4 regions of the Streptomyces sp. NPDC051320 genome follow, and region 3 is predicted to be linked to each of the others. Evidence: riboswitches for the same ligand, from Rfam matches in the RefSeq annotation. Region 3 holds a riboswitch; each other region holds the start of a gene.
What was found. Region 3 has a riboswitch for cyclic di-AMP ahead of AB0M87_RS24195 (transglycosylase family protein). Riboswitches for the same ligand answer to the same signal wherever they lie in the genome.
Positions count from the first base shown of each region.

Region 1: another riboswitch for cyclic di-AMP. It lies ahead of AB0M87_RS15425 (LysM peptidoglycan-binding domain-containing protein); the one in region 3 lies ahead of AB0M87_RS24195 (transglycosylase family protein).
Region 2: another riboswitch for cyclic di-AMP. It lies ahead of AB0M87_RS29055 (C40 family peptidase); the one in region 3 lies ahead of AB0M87_RS24195 (transglycosylase family protein).
Region 4: another riboswitch for cyclic di-AMP. It lies ahead of AB0M87_RS18605 (M23 family metallopeptidase); the one in region 3 lies ahead of AB0M87_RS24195 (transglycosylase family protein).

Region 1 covers NZ_JBFBAL010000006.1:139,154-142,352, forward strand. Annotated here, with positions in the region: gene AB0M87_RS15415 (nuclear transport factor 2 family protein) at 1-83, shown strand, start outside; gene AB0M87_RS15420 (L-threonylcarbamoyladenylate synthase) at 93-713, shown strand; gene AB0M87_RS15425 (LysM peptidoglycan-binding domain-containing protein) at 772-1,554, opposite strand; cyclic di-AMP (ydaO/yuaA leader) riboswitch at 1,559-1,748, opposite strand; gene AB0M87_RS15430 (FCD domain-containing protein) at 2,228-2,650, opposite strand; gene AB0M87_RS15435 (heavy metal translocating P-type ATPase) at 2,820-3,199, opposite strand, start outside.
Region 2 covers NZ_JBFBAL010000017.1:15,103-18,301, reverse strand. Annotated here, with positions in the region: gene AB0M87_RS29065 (8-amino-7-oxononanoate synthase) at 1-815, shown strand, start outside; gene AB0M87_RS29060 (ATP-binding protein) at 1,036-1,467, shown strand; gene AB0M87_RS29055 (C40 family peptidase) at 1,496-1,969, opposite strand; cyclic di-AMP (ydaO/yuaA leader) riboswitch at 1,973-2,188, opposite strand; gene AB0M87_RS29050 (urease subunit gamma) at 2,717-3,019, shown strand; gene AB0M87_RS29045 (urease subunit beta) at 3,036-3,199, shown strand, end outside.
Region 3 covers NZ_JBFBAL010000011.1:155,976-159,174, forward strand. Annotated here, with positions in the region: gene AB0M87_RS24190 (transglycosylase family protein) at 1-771, shown strand, start outside; cyclic di-AMP (ydaO/yuaA leader) riboswitch at 1,032-1,230, shown strand; gene AB0M87_RS24195 (transglycosylase family protein) at 1,234-1,920, shown strand; gene eno (phosphopyruvate hydratase) at 2,165-3,199, shown strand, end outside.
Region 4 covers NZ_JBFBAL010000007.1:377,770-380,968, forward strand. Annotated here, with positions in the region: gene AB0M87_RS18595 (hypothetical protein) at 1-184, shown strand, start outside; gene AB0M87_RS18600 (PP2C family protein-serine/threonine phosphatase) at 309-1,460, shown strand; cyclic di-AMP (ydaO/yuaA leader) riboswitch at 1,674-1,815, shown strand; gene AB0M87_RS18605 (M23 family metallopeptidase) at 1,827-2,894, shown strand; gene AB0M87_RS18610 (aldo/keto reductase) at 2,959-3,199, shown strand, end outside.

The DNA.
Region 1 (3,199 bases), on a different contig from region 3:
CGTCGGCGGACGATGCTCGCACGAACAGGCCGGGGCTCGGAGCGGGCACGTCTTCATTCGGACAAGGACGCAACGGGCCTTAGACTCGGTGGATGGCGAAGTACTTCGACGTGCACCCCGAGAATCCCCAGCGGCGCACCATCAGCACGGTGGCCGAAAGCATCCGATCCGGTGCGCTCGTCGCGTATCCGACGGACTCCTGTTACGCACTGGGATGCCAGCTGGGCAGTCGTGACGGCATCAGCCGGATCCGGTCGATCCGGAACCTCGACGACCGTCACCACTTCACGCTGGTGTGCCAGAACTTCGCGCAACTGGGTCAGTTCGTGCACGTCGACAACGATGTGTTCCGCGCGATCAAGGCAGCGACGCCCGGCAGTTACACCTTCATCCTGCCCGCGACGAGGGAGGTGCCGCGTCAGTTGCTGCACCCCAAGAAGAAGACGGTGGGTGTCCGGATCCCGGACCACCCGGTCGCCCAGGCCCTGGTCGCCGAGCTCGGCGAACCGCTGCTCTCCAGCACCCTCCTGCTGCCCGACGAGGAGGAGCCGCTGACCCAGGGCTGGGAGATCAAGGAACGGCTCGACCACGTGGTGGACGCCGTGATCGACTCGGGCGACTGCGGCACCGAGCCGACCACGGTCATCGACTTCTCCGGCGGCGAGCTGGAGATCGTACGCCGGGGGGCGGGCGACACCGACCGGTTCGAGTGACCGGGTCGGCGCCCTCCCGCCCCACCGTGCGTTCGCCGCCAGAGGTATGACGGTCCGCTCAGTACGGGCCGTTCACGTTGTCGATCGAGCCGTACATCGCGGCAGCGTAGTTGCATGCGGCGGTGATGTTGGCGACCGGGTCGTAGATGTCCATCGACGTGCCCGCCACGTGGTAGGCCTGGAACGTGGGAGCGATGACCTGCAGCAGTCCCTTGGACGGGGTTCCGGCGGCCGCGTTGGAGTCGTAGTTGTTGATCGCCTGCGGGTTGCCCGAGGACTCACGCATGATGTTGCGGTGAATACCGTCGTAGGTGCCGGGGATACCCTTCGCGGCCATGACGTCCAGCGACTCCCGGATCCAGCCGTCCAGGTTGTCGGAGTACGTCTTGGCGGACGCGGGGGCGGCACTCGTGCTCGCAGTGCTCTGCGCTGACTTGTCCGCGGTGGTCGACGCGGCCCCCTGGGCGTCCGTGGACTTCGACTTCTCGGCCTTGGCGCCGAGCGTCAAGGTGAGACCGGGCTGAATCAGCGACGGGTCGTCGCCGATGGCCTGTCGGTTGTCCCGGTAGAGCTTCTGCCAGCCGCCACTCAGGGAGTGGGCACGTGCGATCTTGAAGAGCGAGTCGCCGGCAACCACGGAGTAGGTCTCGGGGGTGTCCTTGTGGGCAGCGGTAGTCGCCCGCGCCGATTCGGCGGTGGCGTGGTGAGCGACCGGTGCCGCTTCCGCAGTGGTAGCCGCCACGAGCGGGAGTGCGAGCGCGGCGCTGCCGGTGCCCACAGCGACGAGACGCCGGGCAAGCGGGTTGCTCTTCGGACGACGGTGCTTGGCCTTTGCAGCCATGACGAATTCCTCTCCGTCGCCTACGAGGTGAGCTGTCGGGTTCGGGCTGGAGAAGCCCGGTCGCACGAATGCGACTTCACCCCGAGCCGATCCTGTACTGCGATCGGCGAACTTACCTGGGTCCCCCGCTCCTGCCGTGCGTGAGTGGGTGAGTGCGGTTTCCGGACAGTGGCAGGATTCGGCGTTCCGTCCGGGGTGACGAGAACGTAAACGAGAACGTCCGGATGAAACAAGTCCGGAAATGACATCGGCATGTCGTTTGCGAATTCGACCAAGGAAATGTCCGGCCACTCCCCCACTGCTTTGGGACTCAACTTTCCTATCCGGCAGGCGAAGTGAGCAGAGAAGCAGGTGCCGAGCTACTCACCCGGGCGTGACTCACTTCACAGACGGGACAAGATCCGGAGGCATCAAGCACGCGCAGAGAATGACAAATTGACGCATTACACTGCATGGGTACTTATAGAATGAGACAGTCAAATCGCCCATTTCGGCCATGTTTACCGTTCGCCTGCGCATACCAGAAGCGCGACTGTCCGAAGACAACTCATCGCTTCCCTTTGCGACTGAACATGTCGACGGAATCAGCCGACTATGGGTCAAGAGCTCTTTCAGGAACGGCCGTTTGTCGGTGAGAATTCCGTTGTCCGACTCAACACGTCGGCGTTGTCGGCTAATTCAGCAGAGCGGAGCGATCGGGCTGCCTACGAGGCCGACGAGAGACGGATCCCGGTGCCATCCGGTCTCTGATTCCAGAGAAATGCGCACGCATCGCGGAGGCCGCGCGAGGCCCATCGGCGGCGGCTATGGCACCGACGATCTCCCGGTGATGGGCGAGGGTCACGGCCGGGTCCTGCTGGGCGTCGCCGACATCGTCACGCACCTGGTCCATGGCAGCCCAGAAGGCGTCGAGGATCTCGCTGAGGAGGAGATTGCCGAAGGAGCGGTACAGCGCCGGATGGAAGGGCCCGGTCCGTGGACCGGGCCGTCCCTCGCCCGCCTCGCGTTCCATGGCGGCCACGCGTGCGCGCAGCGCCCGGAGGTCCTCGGCCCGCGCCGACGCCGCGACGCCCTCGATCAGGCCGGTCTCCAACACCTCGCGAACCTATATGAGTTCGTACAGGCTTGCTTCTCCGCTGCGGTGGTCCGCCGCGGCCCGGAAAGCGAGACCTTCCTCGAAGGGCGGAGGGAAAGCGAGCCGACGAAGGTACCGGATCTGCGGCGTATCTCCGCGACGTGCAGCGTGAGTACAGCGCCGGCGCGACCTATGCCATGGAGGCGGCGTTCTGCTCATCATGGCGGCTGTGGGTGACGGCTGTGGGAGTTCGACAGGCCGGGGTGGCTGCGCGGTGCCAGGCGGCGTCCCGCAGCAGGCGCAGACCGTTGAGGCCGACGATGACGGTGGAGCCCTCGTGGCCGAGGACGCCGAGCGGGAGCGGCAGGTGCCCCAGCAGGTCCCAGACGACCAGGCCGGAGATGAACACCCCGGCGATGAACAGGTTCTGCACCACCAGCCGCCGCGCCGCGCGCGACAGTGCGACCACGGTGGGTACCGTGGCGAGTTCGTCGCGGACGATGACGACGTCGGCGGTTTCCAGCGCGAGGTCGGATCCGGCGCGTCCCATGGCGATACCGACGTGCGCGG
Region 2 (3,199 bases), on a different contig from region 3:
CCGCGCTGACCGACCGGGGTTCGCTCATCGTCTCGGACACGGGCAACCACGCCTCGATCGTCGACGGATGCAGGCTGTCCCGTGCGGCAACCGAAGTCGTCCCGCACGCCGATCCGGAGGCGGCCGCCAAGGCGCTCGGCGCGCACCGGGGCCGCGCCCTCGTCGTCACCGACTCCGTCTTCTCGGTCGACGGCGACGCGGCGCCACTCGCGGACCTGGCCGCCGTTTGCCGAGGTCACGGTGCCGCCCTGGCCGTGGACGACGCCCACGGTCTCGGGGTGCTCGGCGAAGGCGGCCGAGGAGCGCTGCACGGCGCGGGGCTGGCCGGCGCGGACGACGTGGTCGCCACGGTCACCCTCTCGAAGTCCCTGGGCAGCCAGGGCGGTGCGGTGCTGGGCCCGGCCCGGGTCATCGACCACTTGGTCAACGCGGCCCGCACCTTCATCTTCGACACCGGCCTGGCACCGGCCGCGGCGGGCGCGGCCTTGGCGGCCCTGCGGCTGCTGCGCGCGGAACCCGGCCTGGGCGGGCGGGCCCGTACGGTGGCGAACACGCTGCACCACCGTCTCACCGCGGCCGGGCTGAGCGCGGTACACCCGCAGGCCGCCGTGGTGTCCGTACGCGCGCCGTCGCCGGCCGCGGCGGTGCGCTGGGCCGCCGCCTGCCGGGAAGCGGGGCTCGTGGTCGGCTGTTTCCGGCCGCCTTCGGTGCCGGACGGTGTTTCCCGGCTGCGACTCACCGCCCGTGCGGACCTGACGGAGGAGCAGATTGCCGGGGCGGTGCAGACCCTACTGCGAACCGTGCCCGCCGGGTGACCCTGACGGGGAACAGCCGTTCCCCCGTTTTCCCGTCCAAATACGTTCTCCCGTAGCAGAGTTCATCACTTTGAGCGACTGATACAGGCCCATCTTTGTGGATCGCGGACGATGCGGTCACTATGAGTGTCACGCTGGCGCGAAGGGCAATCCGAGGCCGTCCTCGAAGTGCATCCGCAACGAGTCGGAGCCGGCACCGGTGGGAAAGGGACAGGCCGTCATGGCAGACCACCAGGAAGCAAAAATCACCCTGCCGAGCGAACCTGCATCGGTTCCGGCGGCCAGGTCCTATGTGGCCCGGGTGCTCACCGACTGGGGCCTGCCGAACGACACGGACGCGGCGGACGCGATCCGGCTGATCGTCTCCGAGCTGGCGACCAATGCCGTGCAGCACACCTTCGGCCAGTCACCCACCTTCACCGTGGACATCGTGCTGGAGCGGGACGAACTGCTGCGCATCGGTGTCACGGACAGTCACCCGCGCTGGCCCCAGCGGCTGCCCGCGGCGGTCCAGCAGGACAACGGCCGGGGCATGGTGATCATCCGATGGCTGGCCGCCGAGAGCGGCGGCCGGCTGTCGGTCACCCCGACCCGGGAAGGCGGCAAGACGGTGTGGATCGCCCTGCCCTGGACGGCTGCCGCCCAGACCTGAGCCTGCGGCAGCCGTGCCCGCCGCTTCTTCAGTTCACGCGCCCGTACCAGACGCTCTTGGTCCAGATCCGCTCCAGCCTGACCACGGAACCGGTTTTCGGCGAATGCCAGATCTTGCCGCTCCCCGCGTACAGGCCGACGTGGAAGACGTTCCGTCCGTAGTGGAAGAAGACCAGGTCCCCACGCCTGCGGTGGGAGGCAGTGATATGCCGCACTTTGTTGTACTGCGCCTGGGCGGTGCGCGGCAGCTTCTTGCCCGCTTTTTTGAACGAATAGAAGGTCAGCCCGGAGCAGTCGAACCGCGAGGGGCCGGCTGCGCCCCACTGATAGGGCGATCCCTTTTTGGATGCCGCGATCTGCACCGCTCTGGCGGCGTGTGCGGCCGCTTGGGCCTCGGGTGCGGCGCCGGGCGCCAGCGAGGTCCCCGCTACTGCGGCGAGTGTAAGGGCCGAGGCGGTTCCGGCCCGGGTGAGCAGAGACGGGATGTGAATCTGCGCAGTCATGCGCAACCCTTCGTCAAACCGCCTGAGAAGGTTGACCTGTCGGGTTCGGGCCGGCGAAGTTGCCCGGCCGCCGCGCGGTTGGCCGACTGATCGGTCGGCCGTCCTTGCAGCGGCTTCACCCCAAGGGGCGACATGTCTGTCGCCCCGAACTGCTTGGGTCCTCCACTCCTGCCGATCCACTCGTGTCGACCAGACGTCCGGGTACGGCGGCAGGACTCGGCGTCCGCCCGGACCGCCCCGCCGTGGTGGCGGGGGCTTGTCGTCCCAGGGATCTTCACTCACCGCGCGCCGGATTTCTGCCTGACAGTGCCGGTTCGCCAGTCCGCTCACCCCTGACCCATCCGAGTGGGCAGGGTCCCGGAAGCACCGACCGGCCGGCGGGTACGGGCCCCTCACCAGGTGTGCAGCCCCGCTCCGCGGCGGGTGCTCGGGCACGCGGTGCAAATCGGGACGAGCCGTCGGACCCGGCCCGTCTAAGTCTTCCGGGCGACGCCCATCGGGGTAGGGGTGGCAGCCGAAAGGATGGCGGGACGGTGTGTCTCCAGGGTCACCCTGCGCGCTTCGCCGAACGCACACCGCAAGCGACGATCATGGCCCAGCAAAAGGCCGGTTAACCTGCCGGAAAAACTTCCGCCCTAATGTGCAATGCCTGATGGCCTGGGGTTCCGCACCGTGTCAACAAAATGTTGAAGTCGTGTGGTCCGCGGTGCCCGACCGGGCCCGGGATGAAGACGGTGAGGCGGAAGCGTGCAACTGACACCCCATGAGCAGGAACGACTGCTCATCCATGTGGCGGCGGACGTCGCGGAGAAGCGCAGAGCGCGGGGCCTGCGACTGAACCACCCCGAGGCGGTTGCGCTGATCACCTCGCACATCCTGGAAGGTGCCCGGGACGGCCGTACGGTGGCCGAACTGATGGCGTCGGGGCGCAAGGTGCTCGCCAGGGCGGACGTCATGGACGGCATCCCCGAGATGGTCCACGAGGTCCAGGTCGAGGCGACCTTCCCGGACGGCACCAAGCTCGTCACCGTGCACGAGCCGATCGTCTGACCGGGAAATGGCACCGATGATCCCCGGAGAGATCCTGTATGCCGAAGACCCGCTGACCCTCAACGAGGGCCGCCGGGCCACCCGTCTCACCGTTCTCAACATCGCCGACCGCCCCGTGCAGGTCGGCTCCCACTATCACTTCGCCGAGGCCAATCCAGCTCTGCGCTTCGACCGCGCCGC
Region 3 (3,199 bases):
TACGCGTCCCGGCCGGACCTCGCCAGCCGCTCCCAGCAGATAGCCGTGGCCGAGAAGGTCTACGCGGCTGAGGGCGCCAAGCCCTGGCTCAGCTGCGCGACCGTCTCCGGCCTGACGAAGGACGACGCCGCCACGGCAACGGTGGACCCGGGCGTTCCGGACACCGCGAGCCCTACGCCGTCGGACGAAGCCTCGGACGAAGCCTCGGACGATGCGTCGGCCTCCGCGACACCGTCGGACTCGGTCGACGGTGCGCACACGGGCTCCGATGCGGGCTCGGACACCAGTTCGGCCTCGCCGTCCGATGCGCCGACGGCCGCCGCCACCGACCCCGCCGCCGACTCCGGTTCGGGTTCCGGCTCGGACGCGGCCGGCAGCCGGCGGTCATCGGATGCCGACTCCCCCGAGCCCACCGACTCCGCGACGCCCTCCGACCCGGCGTCGGCCTCGACGGGCACGCCGGCGCCCTCACGGAGCGCAACCACCGGCAAGCACCGCGGCGACGAGGCCAACGAGCCGTCGCACGACGCCCGGGCGGGCGACGACAACGGCCGGCACGCGTCGCGGTCCGAAAGCCCGACACGCGGCGACGCTCGTTCGGACGACAGCTATACCGTCCGCCCGGGTGACAATCTCTCGGCAATTGCGGATGCACACGATCTGCCCGGCGGATGGCCCGCGCTGTATGCCGCGAACCACCGCACGATCGGTGGCGATCCGGACCTCATCCTCCCTGGCCAGGCCCTTGATCTCAGCCCGAAACAGGGCTAGTTGATCCGACTATGTCCGGTTTTGGCGGCGGTGAGACATGGCTCTCGTCCGTCGCTACGAATGTCCGGGCCGACTGCGCCGCCCATGCCGCGCCTCACCTGCGGAAATGCCTTCTGCACAGGTGCGACGCGCCGTGCACTCCCTCCGATGTTCATCTTTGAATATCGGAGGGATTTGTGTTTCGGTCAGAACCGCTCGCACCGCGGGCACCCTCGATCGTCACGCCGAATCCTGCCATCGGTCGGGGGAAGACACAGTCGACGCGTAACGCGCCGTAGGCAGGAGCGGGGGACCCAGGTAAGCGCCGGGTCCGGCCGCCCACGCGGAGTCCGAATCATCGGAATCCGGGACGGGACGGACGGAAACGGCTTGGGGTGAAGCTGTGCGCAGGTAGCGCAGCCGGGCAACTCATTGGCCCGAACCCGACAGCTCACCTCGTAGGCGTCGGTGAGGAGATACGTCATGCTCTTTTCTGCCAGCAAGTCCAAGCACCGCCGCCCGTCCAAGGCCGTCCGCTACGCCACGCTTGCCGGCGTCACCGGTGCCGCCGTGGCCGTACCGCTGCTGGGCGCGACCTCCGCTTCGGCCGCTTCCGTCTCCACCTGGGACGCTGTCGCCCAGTGCGAGTCCGGCGGCAACTGGTCGATCAACACGGGCAACGGCTACTACGGTGGCCTGCAGTTCTCGAACTCCAGCTGGGCCGCCGCCGGTGGTACGAAGTACGCCCCGCGCGCCGACCTCGCCACCAAGGACCAGCAGATCGCCGTCGCCGAGAAGCTGCTCGACATGCAGGGCCCGGGTGCCTGGTCCTGCGCGGGTGCCGGCGGCCTGACCAACGATGGTGTGGACCCGGGCGTGAACCCGTCCGGTGCGAGCGCTGGTTCGAAGACCGCTCCGCAGCAGGAGACCCACAGCAACGCGCAGTCCGCTTCGCGCAGCGAGGCCCGTAAGGCCCCCGCGAAGCACGCCGCCCCGGCGAAGATCAAGAAGGGCGACGGCGAGTACAAGGTCAAGGCCGGCGACACGCTCGCCCGGATCGCCAAGTCCCAGCACCTTTCCGGCGGCTGGGAGAAGCTCTACCACCTGAACAAGGACATCGTGCAGGACGCCGACCTGATCTTCCCGGGTCAGCAGCTGCACCTGAGCTGATCCCGGCTCCCCCTGAGCACCCCGGTCCGGCGCGACTCCCCCGTACGCGCCGGACCGGGGTTTCTTTCGGTCAGTTCGGTTACCAGCAAGTATATTTGCCGAGCTTCGGGTAGTAATAAGGTCTTTTGGGCGCTTTTTCGTCCCAGGGGCCGGGCGCCCGGCCGGTCGGGGGCCGCGGGCCGGTTAGGCTCATGTCGCAAGGCCAAAGAGACCCTGCACCCATAGCGTCACATCCCAGAAGGAGATGCTCGTGCCGTCCATCGACGTCGTCGTAGCCCGGGAAATCCTGGACTCCCGAGGTAACCCCACGGTCGAGGTCGAGGTCGGCCTCGACGACGGCAGCACGGGTCGTGCTGCAGTTCCGTCCGGCGCCTCCACCGGTGCCTTCGAGGCCATCGAGCTTCGTGACGGTGACCCCAACCGTTACCAGGGCAAGGGTGTCGAAAAGGCCGTCCTCGCCGTCATCGAGCAGATCGGCCCGGAGCTCGTCGGTTACGACGCGACCGAGCAGCGCCTCATCGACCAGGCGATGTTCGACCTGGACGCGACCGACAACAAGGGCTCGCTGGGCGCGAACGCGATCCTCGGCGTTTCGCTCGCCGTGGCACACGCCGCCTCCGAGGCGTCGGACCTGCCGCTCTTCCGCTACCTCGGTGGCCCGAACGCGCACCTGCTGCCGGTGCCGATGATGAACATCCTCAACGGTGGGTCGCACGCCGACTCCAACGTCGACATCCAGGAGTTCATGATCGCGCCGATCGGCGCCGAGTCCTTCTCCGAGGCGCTGCGCTGGGGCGCCGAGGTCTACCACACGCTGAAGAAGGTCCTGAAGGCCAAGGGTCTGGCGACCGGCCTCGGCGACGAGGGCGGCTTCGCGCCGAACCTCGATTCGAACCGGGCCGCGCTCGACCTCATCCTCGAGGCCATCACCGAGGCCGGTTACGTCCCGGGCAAGGACATCGCGCTCGCGCTGGACGTCGCCGCGTCCGAGTTCTACAAGGACGGCTCGTACGAGTTCGAGGGCAAGTCCCGTTCGGCCGCCGAGATGACCGAGTACTACGAGGAGCTCGTCGCCTCGTATCCGCTGGTCTCCATCGAGGACCCGCTGTTCGAGGACGACTGGGCCGGCTGGCACGTCCTCACCGAGAAGCTGGGATCCAAGATCCAGATCGTCGGCGACGACCTCTTCGTCACCAACCCCGAGCGGCTGGCGCGTGGCATCGAGGAGGACTCGGCCAACGCGCTGCTCGTCAAGGTCAACCAGATCGGTTCGCTGACC
Region 4 (3,199 bases), on a different contig from region 3:
GTTCGGCCTCCATTGGCCGCCGGCGGGCGTCGCAGGTGCGGCGGCGGAGGCCGTGGTGTTCGGGTGGGTGCTGACGCGGCAGTGGGCGGCGGGCGACCGGGGGCGGGTTCTGGGGGCCTACACGCTGTTCCTGGGTATGGCGCTGGCTGTGCTGGCGGTGGATCTGCTGGCGTGGGCCTTCTGAAACGGGCCGGTGCCCAGCCGTTCCCCCGGTTGGCCGACGTCGGATCGCCGGTCGGCGTGGTTGCGGACAGCCTGGGTGGGGCGCGGTACTGTCCGCAGCCGGGTATGGACCGGGCAGGAGACCACTGGTGGGGCAGCGAGCACAGCGCGGCACGGCACGCCGGTTCCTCCTGGCGCTGCCGCCGGTGCTGCTGGTCGGTGGGATCGCATTCGACCTGGCGACTCCGGACCCCTTCACCCCGGTGCCGTTCTTCTCTGCGGCACCGCTGATCGCCGCTCCGTTCTTCTCGCTCCGAGCCACGCTGCTGACCGGGGTGGCTGCCGTCGTGGCCATGGCGGGACTCCACGCCTACAACGGCAGCAGCGCCCATGCCAGTGCTGTCACCGAGCTACTCACGGTGATCACTGTGGCGGCGCTCGCGCTGATCATCAACCGGGTGGTGCGCCGTAGCGGTGAGCAGCTCGCGTCGGCCCGGGTCATCGCCGAGACCGCGCAGCGCGCGGTGCTGCCGGTGCCCCTCGAGCGGATCGGTGGACTGCACGTCGCGGCGCGGTACGAGGCGGCACAGGCCGGCACCTTCATCGGCGGGGACCTCTTCGCGGTGCAGGACACGCCGTACGGGGTCCGGCTCATCGTGGGTGATGTGCGGGGCAAGGGGCTCGGCGCGGTGGAGGCCGTGGCGGTGGTGATCGGAGCCTTCCGGGAGGCCGCCGAGCAGGAGAGAAGCCTGGAAGGGGTGGCCCAGCGTCTGGAGCGTGCGCTGACCAGGGAGGGCACCCGGCGGGAGGGCCTCGACGCCATCGAGGGCTTCACCACCGCCGCGCTCGCCGAAGTGCCACGCGGCGGCCGGGACCGGATCCGGGTGGTGAACCGCGGTCATCCCGAGCCCCTCCTGCTGTACGCCGACGGGGGGCTCGACGCGGTCACGCCGACCGATGCCGCGCTGCCGCTGGGGATGGCGGATGTGGCCTCCTGGCCGGATCGTGCCGACGAGTTGCCGTTTCCGCCGGGGGCCACGCTGCTGCTCTACACCGACGGGCTGTCCGAGGCGCGGAACGCGGCAGGGGTCTTCTACGATCCGAAGGAACGGCTGCGCGGCCGGATCTTCCCGGGGCCCGACGAGCTGCTCACGGCGCTGTCCGACGATGTGCGGCGGCATACCGGGGGGCACTCGACGGACGACATGGCGTTGCTCGCGGTGGCCCGTCCGACGGACGATCAGCCCCCGCGGCGCAGGACGGTGGAGATCGTACGGGGAATCCGTCGCGATGAGTGACCGGACGCACCGCTCTGCATAACATTTGATGAACGGTCAAGCAATGAGGGTTTCCTGAGCGCGCGTCAACTCGCCCGACTCCGCCCCCTTGTGCCCCGATTGGTCCAGGCCAAAATCGTTAATGATCAGTTGGAACGGCTTGGCTCCGGGGCGTGGGTCTATTAACGTTCGATAACGCAGCGCGGTTGTCCCAGTCGTCGCAAGAGGCGACACCGTGCGCACGCGCCGAATCCCGCAAGGGAACCGGGGAACCACTTATTGGGGTGAATCGGGCAGCTCCGCAAGGAACGGCCCGTAGGAGACCTTCCTGCTCCGAACCCGTCAGCTAACCCGGTAGGCGGTAAGGAAGGAAAGGAGTGCGCCTCCGTGGCGTCCAACAACCCTGCCCCCGAAACGCTTTACTTCCCGAACGACGAATCTCTCGGTTTCGGCGGTGAGGACGGCGGCACGTTCGACGAGTGGAACCCCACCGAGGAGTCCCTTCGTCCGCTGCGCGGCAAGCACCGGGTGGCCAAGCAGCGCGGCGGCATCGCGCGCAGCTCCACGGTCCTCGGCGTCGGCGTGATCGCTGCCGTCGGCGCGGGCGGCATGGCCAGCGCGCAGGCGAAGCCGCCCGTCTCGATCTCCCTCCCCGACCTTCCGCAGTCCGTCAAGGACAAGCTGCCGGACGCCGAGTCGCTGCCGGGCGTGGGAACGCTGATATCGGACATCGACGGCCACTCCTCGTCCGGTGACGCAACCGAAGCGGGCGCCGCCCATGCCGCGATCGGCACCGCATCGACCGGTGCCGTCGGCAGCGACTCGAACGCCGGCGAAGCGCTGCGGAGCCGCATCCTGCTCCAGGCCGAGCAGCAGCAGAGCGCGGTCGACGACCAGGCCGCGGTGGCGGCGGAGAAGGCAGCGGCCGCCAAGGCCGCCGCTGAGGCGGCGAAGCAGCAGGAGGCGGCAGCCGCCAAGGAGAAGGCTGCCAAGCAGAAGGCCGAGGCGGAGGCCAAGGCCAAGGCGGAGAGGGAACGACTCGCCAAAGTGGCCGCGAGCTACTCGCTCCCGGTCGCCTCCTACACCCTCACCTCGCACTTCGGTGACAGCGGCTCGATGTGGTCCTCCGGCTACCACACCGGCCTCGACTTCGCCGCTCCGACCGGTACCCCGATCAAGGCCGTGCACAGCGGTACGGTCAAGTCGGCCGGCTGGTCGGGGTCGTACGGCTATCGCACGGTCATCACCCTCGACGACGGCACGGAACTCTGGTTCTGTCACCAGTCGTCGATCGCCGTGAGCGCCGGCCAGAAGGTCACCACCGGGCAGGTCATCGGCAATGTCGGCGCCACCGGCAATGTCACCGGGCCGCATCTGCACCTCGAGGTCCGCCCCGGTGGCGGCGACCCGATCGACCCGCTGACCTGGCTGGCGAGCAGGGGCATCAACGCCTGACGGCTCCCGCGACCCCGGCGCCGTGCACGGAATAGTGCGGGACGGTGCCGGGGTTGTCCGCCCTATGACTTCTCTTTGCAGGCTCGGCACGTCCGACCTCCATGTCTTCCCGCTCGCCCTCGGCGGCAACGTCTTCGGCTGGAGCGCCGACGAGGCGCAGTCCTTCGCGGTGCTCGACGCGTACACCGCGGCCGGCGGCAACTTCGTCGATACGGCCGACTCGTACTCCGCGTGGGTGGCGGGCAACCAGGGTGGCGAGTCCGAGACCGTCATCGGCAACTGGCTGACCGCCCGCGGAAACCGCT